DNA from 2 places in the Vallitalea okinawensis genome. Region 2 is predicted to be linked to the other one. Evidence: predicted binding sites of a transcription regulator. Region 2 holds the regulator's gene; the other holds the start of a gene.
The links. Region 2 encodes HrcA, which represses chaperone genes, less so after heat shock. Its sites were predicted from a motif close to TGTTAGCACTCNNNNNNNNNGAGTGCTAACA; they were not measured.
Positions count from the first base shown of each region.

Region 1: a site for HrcA is predicted at 4,253-4,283, ahead of groES (co-chaperone GroES). Genes of this name have one in related genera too.

Region 1 is NZ_PQDH01000002.1:150,897-157,949, forward strand. Features, by position in the region: gene addB (helicase-exonuclease AddAB subunit AddB) at 1-85, opposite strand, end outside; gene C1Y58_RS05875 (polysaccharide deacetylase family protein) at 253-1,407, opposite strand; gene C1Y58_RS05880 (hypothetical protein) at 1,751-2,179, shown strand; gene groL (chaperonin GroEL) at 2,277-3,917, opposite strand; gene groES (co-chaperone GroES) at 3,938-4,222, opposite strand; gene C1Y58_RS05895 (DNA-3-methyladenine glycosylase family protein) at 4,490-5,341, opposite strand; gene C1Y58_RS05900 (MFS transporter) at 5,424-6,611, opposite strand; gene C1Y58_RS05905 (DUF6062 family protein) at 6,863-7,053, shown strand, end outside.
Region 2 is NZ_PQDH01000018.1:15,252-22,304, reverse strand. Features, by position in the region: gene lepA (translation elongation factor 4) at 154-1,959, shown strand; gene hemW (radical SAM family heme chaperone HemW) at 1,959-3,101, shown strand; gene hrcA (heat-inducible transcriptional repressor HrcA) at 3,316-4,371, shown strand; gene grpE (nucleotide exchange factor GrpE) at 4,446-5,003, shown strand; gene dnaK (molecular chaperone DnaK) at 5,057-6,931, shown strand.

The sequences.
Region 1 (7,053 bases), on a different contig from region 2:
GTTGTTCAGATAGACCTATAATCCCTTTATAAATATGATCTGTTTTACCAGAACCAGCCCCACCACAAATAAATGTTATAGGCATCTCATCACTCCTTACATACTTTATCTACCTTATATCTAAAAATATTACCTAATCTTATATTCTCCCATTATATCAGAGATTCTATAGGAGTACAAAAATACTAAAGCTATTAGTAAACTAAAAAGGATGACCAACATTGATAGTGGTCATCCCCTAATAAGCTTATTCTAGTAGACAATTAATTCTTTTTCACCCAAACTATCCATATTTACATTCTTCTCTTGATTACTTGGTACTGCAATGGTATTTGGATTACCATCTGATCGATAACGTTGATTTGGACTTTGTTCGTAATAATTAAAGGCATACCATAAGTCCCAATCATACCCCTCAGAAGCAGTCACCCTAGGATGATTAAAAGGTTGATAGTTAATATGATTAGGTCCAACATATGGTGCACTGTACCCTACTCTAAACGCAATTTCATTTGTATATGTATAATCATTATATGTGCCTTCTTCGACAAGATCAATAGCATTTAATGGTCTTTCACCGAATGGGTACGCTAAAGATCTTACTTCATAACCTGGTACTGCATTTGAGATCATTTCATCAACGATAGCCATTTCTTTCTGAAGTTCATCAGCTGATAAGGTATTTAAATGAGCATGTGTTGCAGTATGATTCCCTAAACTATAGTCGTTATCAACAAGCCATTGTAATCGTTCCCTATAAGTTCCATCGCCTTCTCCAAATGCATCGTCACCATTGATAAAAAAGGTTGCAGCTTTGCCGAAATCAGGGTGTTCCTTATAGAACTCCTCCATCATATAAACAGCGGTACCCTCTTTAGGTACTAAGGTACCATCATCACCTTTCGTTAAGGAGAATGATGAGGATAGTCCGTCATCAAACGCCAATACAATCGGTGTTAATCCAGCTTGTACAGTAATATTGTTATTTATATAATCTTCTATAGATATAGGACGATACCCATTTTCATACATGTAACTAAGATCTTTTTTAAAATCTTCTGCAGTTCGATGATAAGGTGGATTATCCATGATACCATGATACATTACCACCATAATGCTTCCGATTTCGTTAGGTTGAACCTCTTCATAGTTAATCGGCTCAGGTTCCAAAACCACTTCTTCTTTAGTCTCCTCTGTAGGTTCTTCTGTAGGTTCTTCTGTAGATTCTTCAGACTGATCTGTTTCTTCTGGTGTAACCTCTTCAACTTCTACTGGTTGAATGTTCTCTTCTTTTTCACTTATTTCATTATTAGGTTGAGGTTTTGGTTGGTCTGTATCACTACTGTTACACGCCACGAATACAAACGTTAACATGAGTGATAATAGTAAAATCATTGCTTTTTTCATTGTCTAGCCCTCTTTTCAGTTATATGTATTAACAGTAATATTTGTGGGTCAAAAGTAAAGTACTTTTGATACATAATTCAATAATAGAATCAATATCATTATTATAACACAAAATATATAGATTATATATATGGAACTTAACATGTTTTACCTTACCCAAAAAGATTATTGCTTTCCTTTAATATTGTGGGATTAAAGGCTCAATCAAATTGTTGGTTTTATAGTTAGTATTTAACTCATATGATATCCTGTGAATACTTTTATACATTTTAAAAACCTTATTCATAATTCCACACCTTGTTAAATAAAATATATTAACGGAAGGTTATAAGGAGGCTATAGTATGAGCACACCCAAAATTATCATACTCAAAATGAAAGATATTATTTATACAGCCCTGTTTGCTTTACTTGGTATAATTTTAATTATCGTATTGATTTACATGTTTATGCCCGGGAATTCTGATTCTGAACCAACCATTCATTATACCCCAGGTATTTACACGTCATCAGTTATACTCAACGATCAAGTCGTTGGTGTCAACGTAACTATATATGATAATGAAATACAAAGTATTAGCTTTAAAGATTTAGACCCTGATTTGTCAATGATGTATCCTTTGCTAGAAGAAACGATGACAAATATCAATGAACATATGGAAAAAAAGGGTGATATTAAAGAAGTTAAGCCTAATGATGGTGCTGTAGAAACTACAGCATATATAATGAACGCTGTTAATAGTGCTTTAACAAAGGCTGAGATAAAAGAATGAACACCATACATATAGTAAATTTTTTTTCAAAAAATTCTACAAGAAAAAAAGACTAGGGATTTAATCCTTAGTCTTTTTACATGCAACATGTTTTTGATTACATCATTCCCATGCCACCCATACCGCCCATACCTGGTGCTCCACCTGGCATAGCTGGTTCTGGCTCTGGTTGATCTGCTACAACTGATTCAGTAGTTAATAATGTAGATGCTACTGAGTTTGCGTTTTGTAATGCACTTCTTGTTACTTTAGCTGGGTCAATAATACCTTCAGCTACCATATCAACATAAGCTTCTGATAAAGCATTGAAACCAACACCTTCTTCGGACTCTTTAACCTTATTTACAACAACTGATCCTTCTAAACCAGCATTTGCAACGATTTGACGAAGAGGAGATTCTAAAGCTTTAAATACGATCTTGGCACCAGTCTTTTCGTCACCTTCTAATTTTTCAACTAAAGCTTCGATACCTTTAGTAGCGTGTACGTAAGCAGTACCACCACCTGCAACGATACCTTCTTCAACTGCTGCTCTTGTAGCTGCTAAAGCATCCTCAAGTCTTAATTTTTTCTCTTTCATTTCTGTTTCAGTAGCGGCACCAACTTTAATTAATGCAACACCACCTGCTAATTTAGCAAGTCTCTCTTGTAATTTTTCACGATCAAATTCGGAAGTAGTTTCTTCGATTTGAGCTTTGATTTGGTTAACTCTTGCATCGATTTCACCACGATCCCCATAACCATCAACGATGATTGTGTTTTCTTTCTGGATCTTAACAGATTTTGCTCTACCTAACATTTCTAATGATGTTTCTTTAAGGTCTAAACCAATTTCTTCAGAAACCACTTGACCACCGGTTAAGATAGCGATGTCTTGTAACATAGCTTTTCTTCTATCACCGAAACCAGGAGCTTTAACAGCTACACAGTTAAATGTACCTCTTAATTTATTAACAACTAATGTTGCTAATGCTTCACCTTCAACATCTTCAGCAATAATAAGTAATTTTGCTCCTGCTTGAACAATTTGCTCTAATACAGGTAAAATCTCTTGGATGTTAGCAATTTTTTTATCAGTAATAAGGATGTATGGATCTTCTAAAACAGCTTCCATCTTATCCATATCTGTTGCCATGTAAGGAGATAAGTAACCTCTGTCAAATTGCATACCTTCAACAAGTTCTAATTCAGTCTCCATTGACTTAGATTCTTCAACAGTGATAACACCGTCATTTGTTACTTTTTCCATAGCGTCAGCAATAAGTTGACCTACTTCATCGTCACCAGCAGAAATAGCAGCAACTTCAGCGATTTGAGCTTTACCAGCTAAAGTCTGGCTAACACCTTGGATATATACTACAGCTTCATCTGTTGCCTTTTTCATACCTCTTCTTAAGATAATTGGGTTTGCACCAGCTTCAATGTTTTTGATACCTTCTTGTATCATAGCTTGAGCTAATACAGTTGCAGTAGTTGTACCGTCACCAGCAACATCGTTAGTCTTAGTTGCAACTTCTCTAACAAGTTGTGCACCCATATCTTCGAAACGATCTTCTAATTCAATTTCTTTTGCAATTGTAACACCGTCGTTAGTGATTAATGGTGTACCAAATTTCTTATCCAAAACAACATTTCTACCTTTAGGTCCTAGTGTAACTTTAACTGTATTCGCTAATTGATTAACACCTGACTCTAAAGCTTTTCTTGCCTCTGCACCAAATTTAATATCTTTAGCCATTTATATAAACCTCCCTTTTACTATTGTACGATTGCTAAAATATCGTTTTGACGAACAATAATGAACTCTTCGCCTTCTAATTTAACTTCTGTTCCAGCATATTTAGAATAAATAACTTTATCGCCTGCTTTAACTTCCATTTTAACTTCTTTACCGTCTACAATGCCACCTGGTCCAACGGATACTACTTCAGCTTCTTGTGGCTTTTCTTTAGCTTGGTTAGGTAATACGATACCTGACTTTGTCATTTCTTCAGCCTCAAGTTGTCTAAGTACAACTCTGTCACCTAATGGTACTAAATTCATAAAAAATACCTCCTTACAGAAATTTCATATTGTTAGCACTCACCTTTAAAGAGTGCTAACTTCTTTAACTAGTTTATTAAATACCTAAAACTTATGCAAATATGAGAAATAGGAAAATATTAGCTTATACTCATTGTGAATCCTATTATTCCTGATTAACTCACTTATTCTCTTTATTACTCAATATTCCTATGCATATTGATTATGTTCCATTAATTTCTTACATATTATGTCCTGCTAAGTCGTTTTTATACCCATGTTAACCCCTTATTTACCAATTTTCTTCTCTCTTGCATAGTAAAATAAGTACTGCTGAGCAAATCCTGCTTGTCGTCCGAATTTCTCTTTAGCATAGACTTGAATAGCATCTAATTTCGTATCTTCTTTTAAATAAAAATACTCCATGACCCTTTTTACCCAGATATCAATTGGGAATACCTCATGACGTCCTAATGAAAAAAGAAGTACACAATCAGCTATCTTGTTGCCCACACCTTTAATCTGCAACAATTCCTTTTTAGCTTCTTCAGTAGTTAGCTCTTGTAGACCATGTAAATCTAATTCTCCAGTAAGAACTCTTCTAGTCGCATCAATAATATAGGGGGCACGGAAACCTGCCTTCAAATCTCTTATATCTTGCTCTGTAGCTTCTCTTAATTGCTCAGGCGTTGGGAAGGTATAGAGCTTCTCTCCATCATGGTCTCCAATGTAATCACCGTAAGCTTCTGAGATATTCTTAATGATTTTTTGAATATGAGGAATGGCTTTGTTTTGTGATATGATAAAGGATATTAAGCACTCCCATACCTCTTGTTTTATGATTCGCACACCTGGCTTATAAGCGATAGCTTCTTTCATAACCAAATCTTCTTCAAAACTACTCTTGATACCTCTGTAATCTCTATCCAAATCAAAATAATGTACCCAAGTATCATGATATTCTTCTAGGGTTGTATGATGGAAGTGGATTTCATTATTTTTTTGCATAACTTCTAATACCTTGCCATGAGCAATCACCTTATAGTGCCCATCATCTAATTTCATATATCTAAAACATTGTCCACACTCTAGGGTTTGTTCAAGATCAAAATCTTCTATTTCCTTAATAAATGTAGTCATTGCTTCCTCCTTCATAACCTGATAGTAGGGAATTGATTAGTCCTTTAACTATTATAAAAGAACCTCTCCACACAAACAACTGTTATATTGTAGGAGTTATATTTTGCTGTTTTCTTTCTTTTATTAATGCTTTTTGTAGAACGATAATACTTAGTGCTCCTAATATTGTATAAATAATTAAGCTGCCAAATCCGACTTGTATACCAAAAATGTCCCCTAATTTACCAACAAACCACATAAAAACATATTGCAACATGCCGCCCATCATAGAAATCCAACCAATCAGTTCTGCATTATCTTCTCCCAGATTCTCTTGCATCATCGTCATGATTAATGGATAAGTTAAGCTGGTAAATATACCTGTTAGTGAAATCAATATTAATTGCCCTGTTACTAATCCTAGAAGAATTAAAGCAAAGTTAGCACAGAAAGAAATCAGTAAACTCTTATATTCTCCTAAAGTTGTAACCACTTTACTAAGTAACAATCTGCTTATAGGAAAGCAAACCAGGAATAAGGTTAAGTAGTTAGCTGCCTGGAATTCAGTTAAGCCATTAGTTTTTCTTGCATAAATGATAAACCATGTGCCAACACCATACTCCCAAATCTGTGCAGATATGTATATGAAAATAAACATGATAACAACAGTACTCTTCATATTGTACTTAGCAGTTTTATTTTGATCCGTGTCCAACTTCTCTTCAGTAGTTATAACATCTGATGATTCCTTTACAAGGAATAAAAGGATCAGTAAAATGAAAACAGGGATACTAGACAAACTAATAATCATTTGCCATGTTATTCCTCTGCTCATTAGTTCGCTTAACATTTTAGGACCTATACTAAAACCAATGGATGCACCAAAGTGAAGGATCATTAACGCTTTTCCTCTATTCGCTGCTAGAACACCAGTGTACATATTTAAGGCTAAAATACAGAAACCAAACCCAAACATGTATATGGTAAACAAGGTATCAAATACAAAAATGGATTTAACTGTAATCATGGACAGTATACTTATACCAACAATACTCATGCCGATATACAACGTTGGTTTATGACCAAGTCTTTTGATACTGTGGCCAGATAAATAGATCGCTAGTTGCATGAGTATACCTGAAACCAGTACTAAGGTTGCTATATGACTGTAATCTAAATTATAATCACTTTGGATAATAGAAAAAATATTCGTTCGCAACGCTATTATAAAACATAACTGAGCATAAATCATTAAAAGTATAAAAATCGTTTTTTTAGAATTAGATTTCATTCATTTATCCCCCACCAGTATTATTTGTTCTCTAGAAAAAGTATAAGTCTGTATGTATGATAAGACAAGGGGCAATTTTATAGTTTTTTGACAAGATTTTTAGGTTGATTTCTGTTCATTTATCATGAAATTCAGATAAATACCTCTTTTCATATGTATGGGATGGAGAAGTATGTTATAATTGTTATATTTCAAAGTCTGGAGAGTTAAACTGAAATAATCAACTTTAGGTATTTAATGAGGTGAAAGGTATGAAGGAAAATATATATACGATTCCAGTTTTAGATGGATTTAAAGATGATCACGAATGTCCCTTTTGTAGTATGAAGAGTAAACTTGAACGAGATACCATCAATTTTGTGTTAGGTCCTTCTTATATGGAAGATGACGTAAGAACAGAAACCAATAAATACGGATTCTGTAAGGAGCATATTGAAAAACT
Region 2 (7,053 bases):
AAAGTAATGATTATGAAGTGGGAAGGTTGTGAATGACAGCTTTTCCACTTTTGATAAGTGAACTTGAACTTTGCATGTTAACTGTGAATAATTCTATTCAAGGTGCGAAGTTTTAGTTAGTGAACAAATAAGCAGCAAATGGAGGATTCCTTAATGAGTAATCAAAAAAACATTAGAAATTTTAGCATTATCGCTCATATAGATCATGGTAAATCAACATTAGCAGATCGTATTATTCAAAAAACTGGTTTATTGACAGAACGAGAAATGCAAGAGCAAGTATTAGATAATATGGACTTAGAACGTGAAAGAGGTATAACCATTAAAGCCCAAGCTGTACGTCTAGTGTATCAAGCAAAAGATGGTGAAGAGTATATCTTTAACCTTATAGACACACCAGGGCACGTTGATTTTAACTATGAAGTTTCTAGAAGTTTAGCAGCTTGTGAAGGCGCTATTCTTGTAGTCGATGCAGCGCAAGGTATTGAAGCACAAACCTTAGCCAATGTGTATTTAGCTTTAGAACACGATTTGGAGGTTGTACCAGTTATTAATAAGATTGATTTACCTTCAGCTGATCCAGAAAGAGTTAAGCATGAAATTGAAGATATAATTGGCTTGGATGCTGAAGACGCACCTTTAATCTCAGCAAAAGAAGGATTAAACATCGAAGATGTACTGGAGCAGATTGTAAAAATGGTACCATCACCAGAGGGGAATGACGATGATCCATTAAAAGCTCTTATTTTTGACTCTGTATATGACCCTTATAAAGGCGTTATTGTATTTTGTCGTGTTAAGGATGGTCATATAAAAAAAGGTATGAAAATCCGTATGATGGCAACTGAAAAGGATTTTGAAGTTGTTGAAGTAGGTTACTTTGGTGCTGGTCGATTTATGCCAACAGATGAATTGAAGTCTGGAAGTGTTGGTTATGTTACAGCAAGTATTAAAAATGTACAAGATACTAGAGTAGGTGATACGGTTACTTCTGTAGAAAATCCAGCTACAGAACAGTTACCAGGTTATAAGGATGTTAACCCTATGGTTTATTGTGGTATGTATCCAGCTGATGGTTCAAAGTACGGTGATCTTCGTGATGCATTAGAAAAGTTAAAATTGAATGATGCGTCTTTACAGTTTGAACCTGAAACATCTATTGCTTTAGGGTTTGGTTTTAGATGTGGTTTCTTAGGATTACTGCATATGGAAATTATTCAAGAAAGAATTGAAAGAGAGTTTAATTTAGATATTGTTACAACAGCACCTAGTGTTATTTATAAAATTCATAGGAGTGATGGTTCCATTATTGATATGTCTAATCCTACTGACATGCCTGATCCATCAGAGATTAAGCTAATGGAAGAACCTATGGTTAAAGCAGAGATTATGTCTCCTACAGAGTATATAGGGACTATCATGGAGTTATGTCAAGACCGTAGAGGGCAATACTTAAGTATTGACTATATTGAAGATACAAGAGCGCTAGTTCATTATAACTTACCGCTAAATGAGATTATTTATGATTTCTTTGATGCCTTAAAATCTCGTACAAGAGGTTATGCTTCTTTTGATTATGAACTCATAGGTTATCAAGAATCCCAATTAGTGAAACTTGATATACTTATTAACAGGGAAGTAGTTGATGCATTATCCTTCATTGTACATGAAGAAAAGGCTTATGATCGCGGAAGAAAAATGGCTGAGAAATTGAAACAAGAAATACCTCGTCAACTATTTGAAATACCTATCCAGGCTGCTGTTGGTAATAAGGTTATTGCTAGAGAAACTGTGAAAGCTTTAAGAAAAGATGTATTAGCAAAATGTTATGGTGGTGACATAAGTCGTAAAAGAAAACTTCTTGAAAAGCAAAAAGAAGGTAAGAAGAGAATGCGACAAGTTGGTAATGTAGAAGTACCGCAGTCAGCATTCATGAGTGTCCTTAAACTAGATAGCTAATGAACAAAGTTAGTTTATACCTCCATATACCTTTTTGTGAATCAAAATGTTATTACTGTGACTTTGCTTCTTATCCAAAAAAGAATGCTTTCTATCAAGATTATGTAGATGCACTTTGTCTAGAAATAGAGCAAGTTGGAGAAAGTTTACAGCAATGCATTATAGATACCATCTTTATAGGTGGTGGAACGCCTTCAATTTTATCTGTGAATCAGCTGGATACTATTCAAAGTTGGCTGAAGAAATCTTTTTCAATTGCAAAAGATGCAGAGATTACAATGGAAGCTAACCCGGGAACGCTGGATCAGGATAAAATAGATGTTATTGGCAATGGAATCATCAATCGTATAAGTATGGGTCTTCAATCAACGGAGAATGACTTATTAAAGAAGATAGGACGAATTCATACTTTTGAGGAATTTAAACAGAACTATGAAAGCTTGAGAAAGGTCGGGATTAAGAACATCAACATAGATATGATGTTTGGCCTTCCTGATCAAACGACGAAGGGTTATATTAATGGGCTTAGTCAAATAGCTCATATGAAACCAGAACATATTTCCTCTTATGGGTTAATTATTGAAGAAGGAACGCCTTTTTATGGTTTGTATCATAATAATCAGTTACATCTACCAGATGAACAAAGTGAGAGGGATATGTACGATTCATGCCTTCAGATGTTAAAAGATTATGATTATGAGCATTATGAGATATCCAATTTTTCAAAACCAGGTTATGCTTGTAGACATAATTTAGTTTATTGGGATCTAAAACCCTATGTTGGATTAGGATTAGCATCTCATTCCTATTACAAAGGTCAGCGTTATGAACATACTAAAGACTTAGAAGTGTATATTCAAAAGGCAAAACAGGGACAGTTTCACAAAGAGAATATCTTTACGCTTACTACTAAAGAAATGATGGAAGAATTTATGTTTCTTGGATTAAGGAAAATGGACGGTATAGCTATAGCAGATTTTGAGAAGAGGTTTGGTATTCTAATAGATCAAGTATATGGTAAGCAAATAGATGATCTATTAAAGGAAGGTCTCATACAAGAAGTGAAAAATTCACTCTTATTAACTCGTAGAGGGATGGATTTAGCCAATAGAGTATTTAGTAAGTTTTTGATTGATGAATAATAATGGGTAAAAAGAATAAATCTAAAAGAAATACGAATAGAATTGTGACAGTATAGTTGATTGAAGTTAAGTAGATATGCAAGAAAAAAAGCTTAAATATAAATTTTTTTATACTTTATACAAAAATCACTTGACAAATTAATAGTCAAGTGATATTTTTAAAACATGAGTGTTAGCACTCGATAGAGAGGAGTGCTAACAAAGAGGTGATTGGATGGAACTAAATGACAGAAAGATAAGGATCTTACAAGCTATTATTAAGAATTACCTAGATACTGCAGAGCCTGTAGGATCAAGAACTATTTCAAGAAAATATGATTTAGGTGTTAGTTCCGCAACAATTCGTAATGAGATGTCTGATTTAGAAGATTTAGGATTTATTGTACAGCCCCATACTTCAGCTGGAAGAGTGCCTTCTGATAAAGGGTATCGATTATATGTGGATCATTTAATGCAACATCCTGCATTAAGTGATGAACAGGTATATATCATGCAAAAAATTCTACTGGAGCGTGTTGGGCGCTTAGATTTTCTATTAAAAGAAATTTCGGATTTATTAGCGGTAATGACCAATTATACCTCCATCGTCACCACGCCACAATACAAAAAAATTAAGCTAAAACATATGCAACTCATCCCATTGGATGAGAAATCCATTGTTTTGGTCATTGTCACTGATGGAAATATCGTAAAGAATCATGTTATTAATATCAACAATCCGATTCAAGATAATCAATTAACAACCTTAACCAATCTTCTAAATGCCTATTTACAAGGATTAACTATTGAAGATATTAATCTACCTCTCATACAAACGATTAAGAGAGAAATGGGTATTCATGGAGAGATTCTCAATAATGTTCTTGATGCTGTTTCAGAAACTTTACAGCATAGCGAAGATTTTGATATTTATACAAGTGGAACTACAAACATACTTAACTTTCCTGAGTTTAATGATATTATTAAAGCTAAAAACCTTATTCATTTATTAGAGCAAAAAGATACCGTACTAACAATGTTGAATAATACTGATTTTGAAAATCGTAATGAGGTTATAAATATCACCATTGGTGGAGAAAATAGTATGAAAGAGCTCAAGGAATGTAGTATTATTACCACGACGTATAAATTAGGTGGTGAGACAGTAGGTGCTATAGGTATTATTGGTCCTACACGAATGGATTATGGTAAAGTTGTATCCACATTAGAATATTTGGTTAGACAAGTAGATCCCTTGTTGAATATTAAGTATTTTCATAAACGTGAATAACCAGTAAACATACCTAGATCCTAGATATGTTAGCTAAAAGCGAGGATTTAGGTAATAGAAAGGCGGTTTACTACATGAACCACAATGAAAAAGAATGCAGTGAAGAAATATTAGAAGAAGTGATTGAAGAAGTTGATCAAGAGACAAATGAAGAAGTTTCTGATACTGCGGTGACTGATTTAGAAGAACAGTTAAAGTCTAAAGAAGAGGAAGCTACTGACTATCTTGATCGCTTACAAAGAACTATGGCTGAATTTGAAAACTTTAGAAAAAGAACTGTCAAGGAAAAGTCTTCAATGTATGAAAGTGGTGCAAAGGATGCCTTAGAACCAATATTACAAATAGTGGATAACTTTGAAAGAGCCCTTGGTACTCTGGAAGAAGATCAAAAAGAAGATTCCTTTGTTAAAGGCATTGATATGATCTATAAGCAATTTACTTCTGTTCTTGAAGAGTTAGGTGTAAAAGCTATTGAAGCAGTTGGTAATGAGTTTGATCCTAATTATCACAGTGCAGTAACACACGTTGAAGATGAGCAATTTGGTGATAATGAAGTTGTTGAAGAGTTTCAAAGAGGCTATATGTATAAGGAATCAGTACTTAGATATAGTATGGTAAAGGTAGCAAATTAATTTAATAATAGAAGGGTATTCAGCCCGTTTATATAAGTTTAGGAGGATGCGAAATGGGAAAAATTATTGGAATAGACTTGGGAACAACGAACTCATGTGTATCTGTTATGGAAGGTGGAAAGCCTGTAGTTATTGCTAACTCAGAAGGTGCTAGAACTACACCATCCGTAGTGGCTTTTTCAAAAACAGATGAAAGATTAGTAGGTGAACCTGCAAAGCGTCAAGCAATTACAAACCCAGATAAAACGATTATCTCTATTAAAAGACATATGGGTACAGATTTTAAAGTTACAATCGACGATAAAAAATATACACCTCAAGAAATTTCAGCTATGACATTGCAAAAACTAAAAAAAGATGCTGAAGATTATTTAGGTGAAGATGTTACAGAAGCTGTTATTACAGTACCTGCGTACTTCTCTGACAGCCAAAGACAAGCTACAAAAGATGCTGGTAAAATTGCTGGTTTAGATGTAAAAAGAATCATTAATGAGCCAACAGCTGCAGCTTTGGCATATGGTTTAGATAATGAGCATGAGCAAACAATCATGGTATATGACCTTGGTGGTGGTACATTCGACGTATCTCTTATCGAGATTGGTGAAGGGGTTATCGAAGTATTAGCGACTAGCGGTGATAACCGTCTTGGTGGTGACGATTTTGATGATCGTGTTATCCGCTTCTTAGTAGATGAATTCAAAAGAACAGAAGGCGTTGATTTGAGCCAAGATAAAATGGCAATGCAACGTTTAAAAGAAGCTGCTGAAAAAGCTAAAAAAGAAGTATCAACAGTGACAACAACAAATATTAATTTACCTTTTATCACTGCTACAGCTGAAGGACCAAAACATTTAGATGTTACGCTTTCAAGAGCTAAATTTGATGAATTAACTGCAGATCTAGTTGAAAGAACTATGGGACCTGTTCGTGCGGCATTAAGTGATGCTGGCTTAGAAGCTTCTGAGCTTGACAAAATTTTATTAGTTGGTGGTTCAACTAGAATCCCAGCTGTTCAAGATGCGGTTAAGAAAATTACTGGAAAAGATGCTTTCAAAGGTATTAACCCTGATGAATGTGTAGCTATTGGTGCTGCTATACAAGGTGGTAAATTAGCTGGTGATGCAGGTGCTGGCGATATCTTATTACTTGATGTAACACCATTATCACTTGGTATTGAAACACTTGGTGGTGTAGCAACTCATCTTATTGAAAGAAATACGACGATTCCAACGAAGAAGAGTCAAGTTTTCTCTACTGCAGAAGACAATCAAACAGCCGTTGATATACACGTTGTACAAGGTGAAAGACCAATGGCTAAAGATAATAAAACCCTTGGAAGATTTAGATTAGATGGTATTCCACCAGCACAAAGAGGTATTCCTCAAGTTGAAGTAACATTTGATATCGATGCTAATGGTATTGTTAATGTTGCTGCTAAAGACTTAGGAACTGGTAAAGAGCAAAAAATTACTATTACTGCTTCTACTAATCTATCTGACGATGAAATTGATAAAGCTGTAAAAGAAGCTGAGCAATTTGCTGAAGCAGATGAAAAACGTAAAGCAGCTATTGATACAAGAAATGAAGCAGATTCACTTGTATTCCAATTAGAGAAAACACTTAAAGATTTAGGTGATAAGATTGATGACAACGAAAAGGCGAACGTTGAAGCATCAATGAAAAACTTAAAAGATATTCTTGAAAAGACTACACCTGAGACTATGACAGATGCGGATATTGATAACATTAATGCTGAAAAAGAAAAGCTTATGCAACTTTTCCAAGAGTTATCAACTAAATTATATCAACAGCAAGGTGCTCCAGAAGGTGCTGGATTTGATGGAGCGGGTTTCCAAGGAGATCCTAACCAAGGTCCACAGCAAGGAAATGATGATGATGTAGTTGACGCAGACTTCAAAGAAGTGTAAAATAAATAGATGGAATAATACAGAAGCCAAAGATCATATCTTTGGCTTCTTTGAAAGCATAGAAAAAGAAATACTTAGACACAAAATAATCAGGTGATTTTATTCCCTATGAAATAACTATA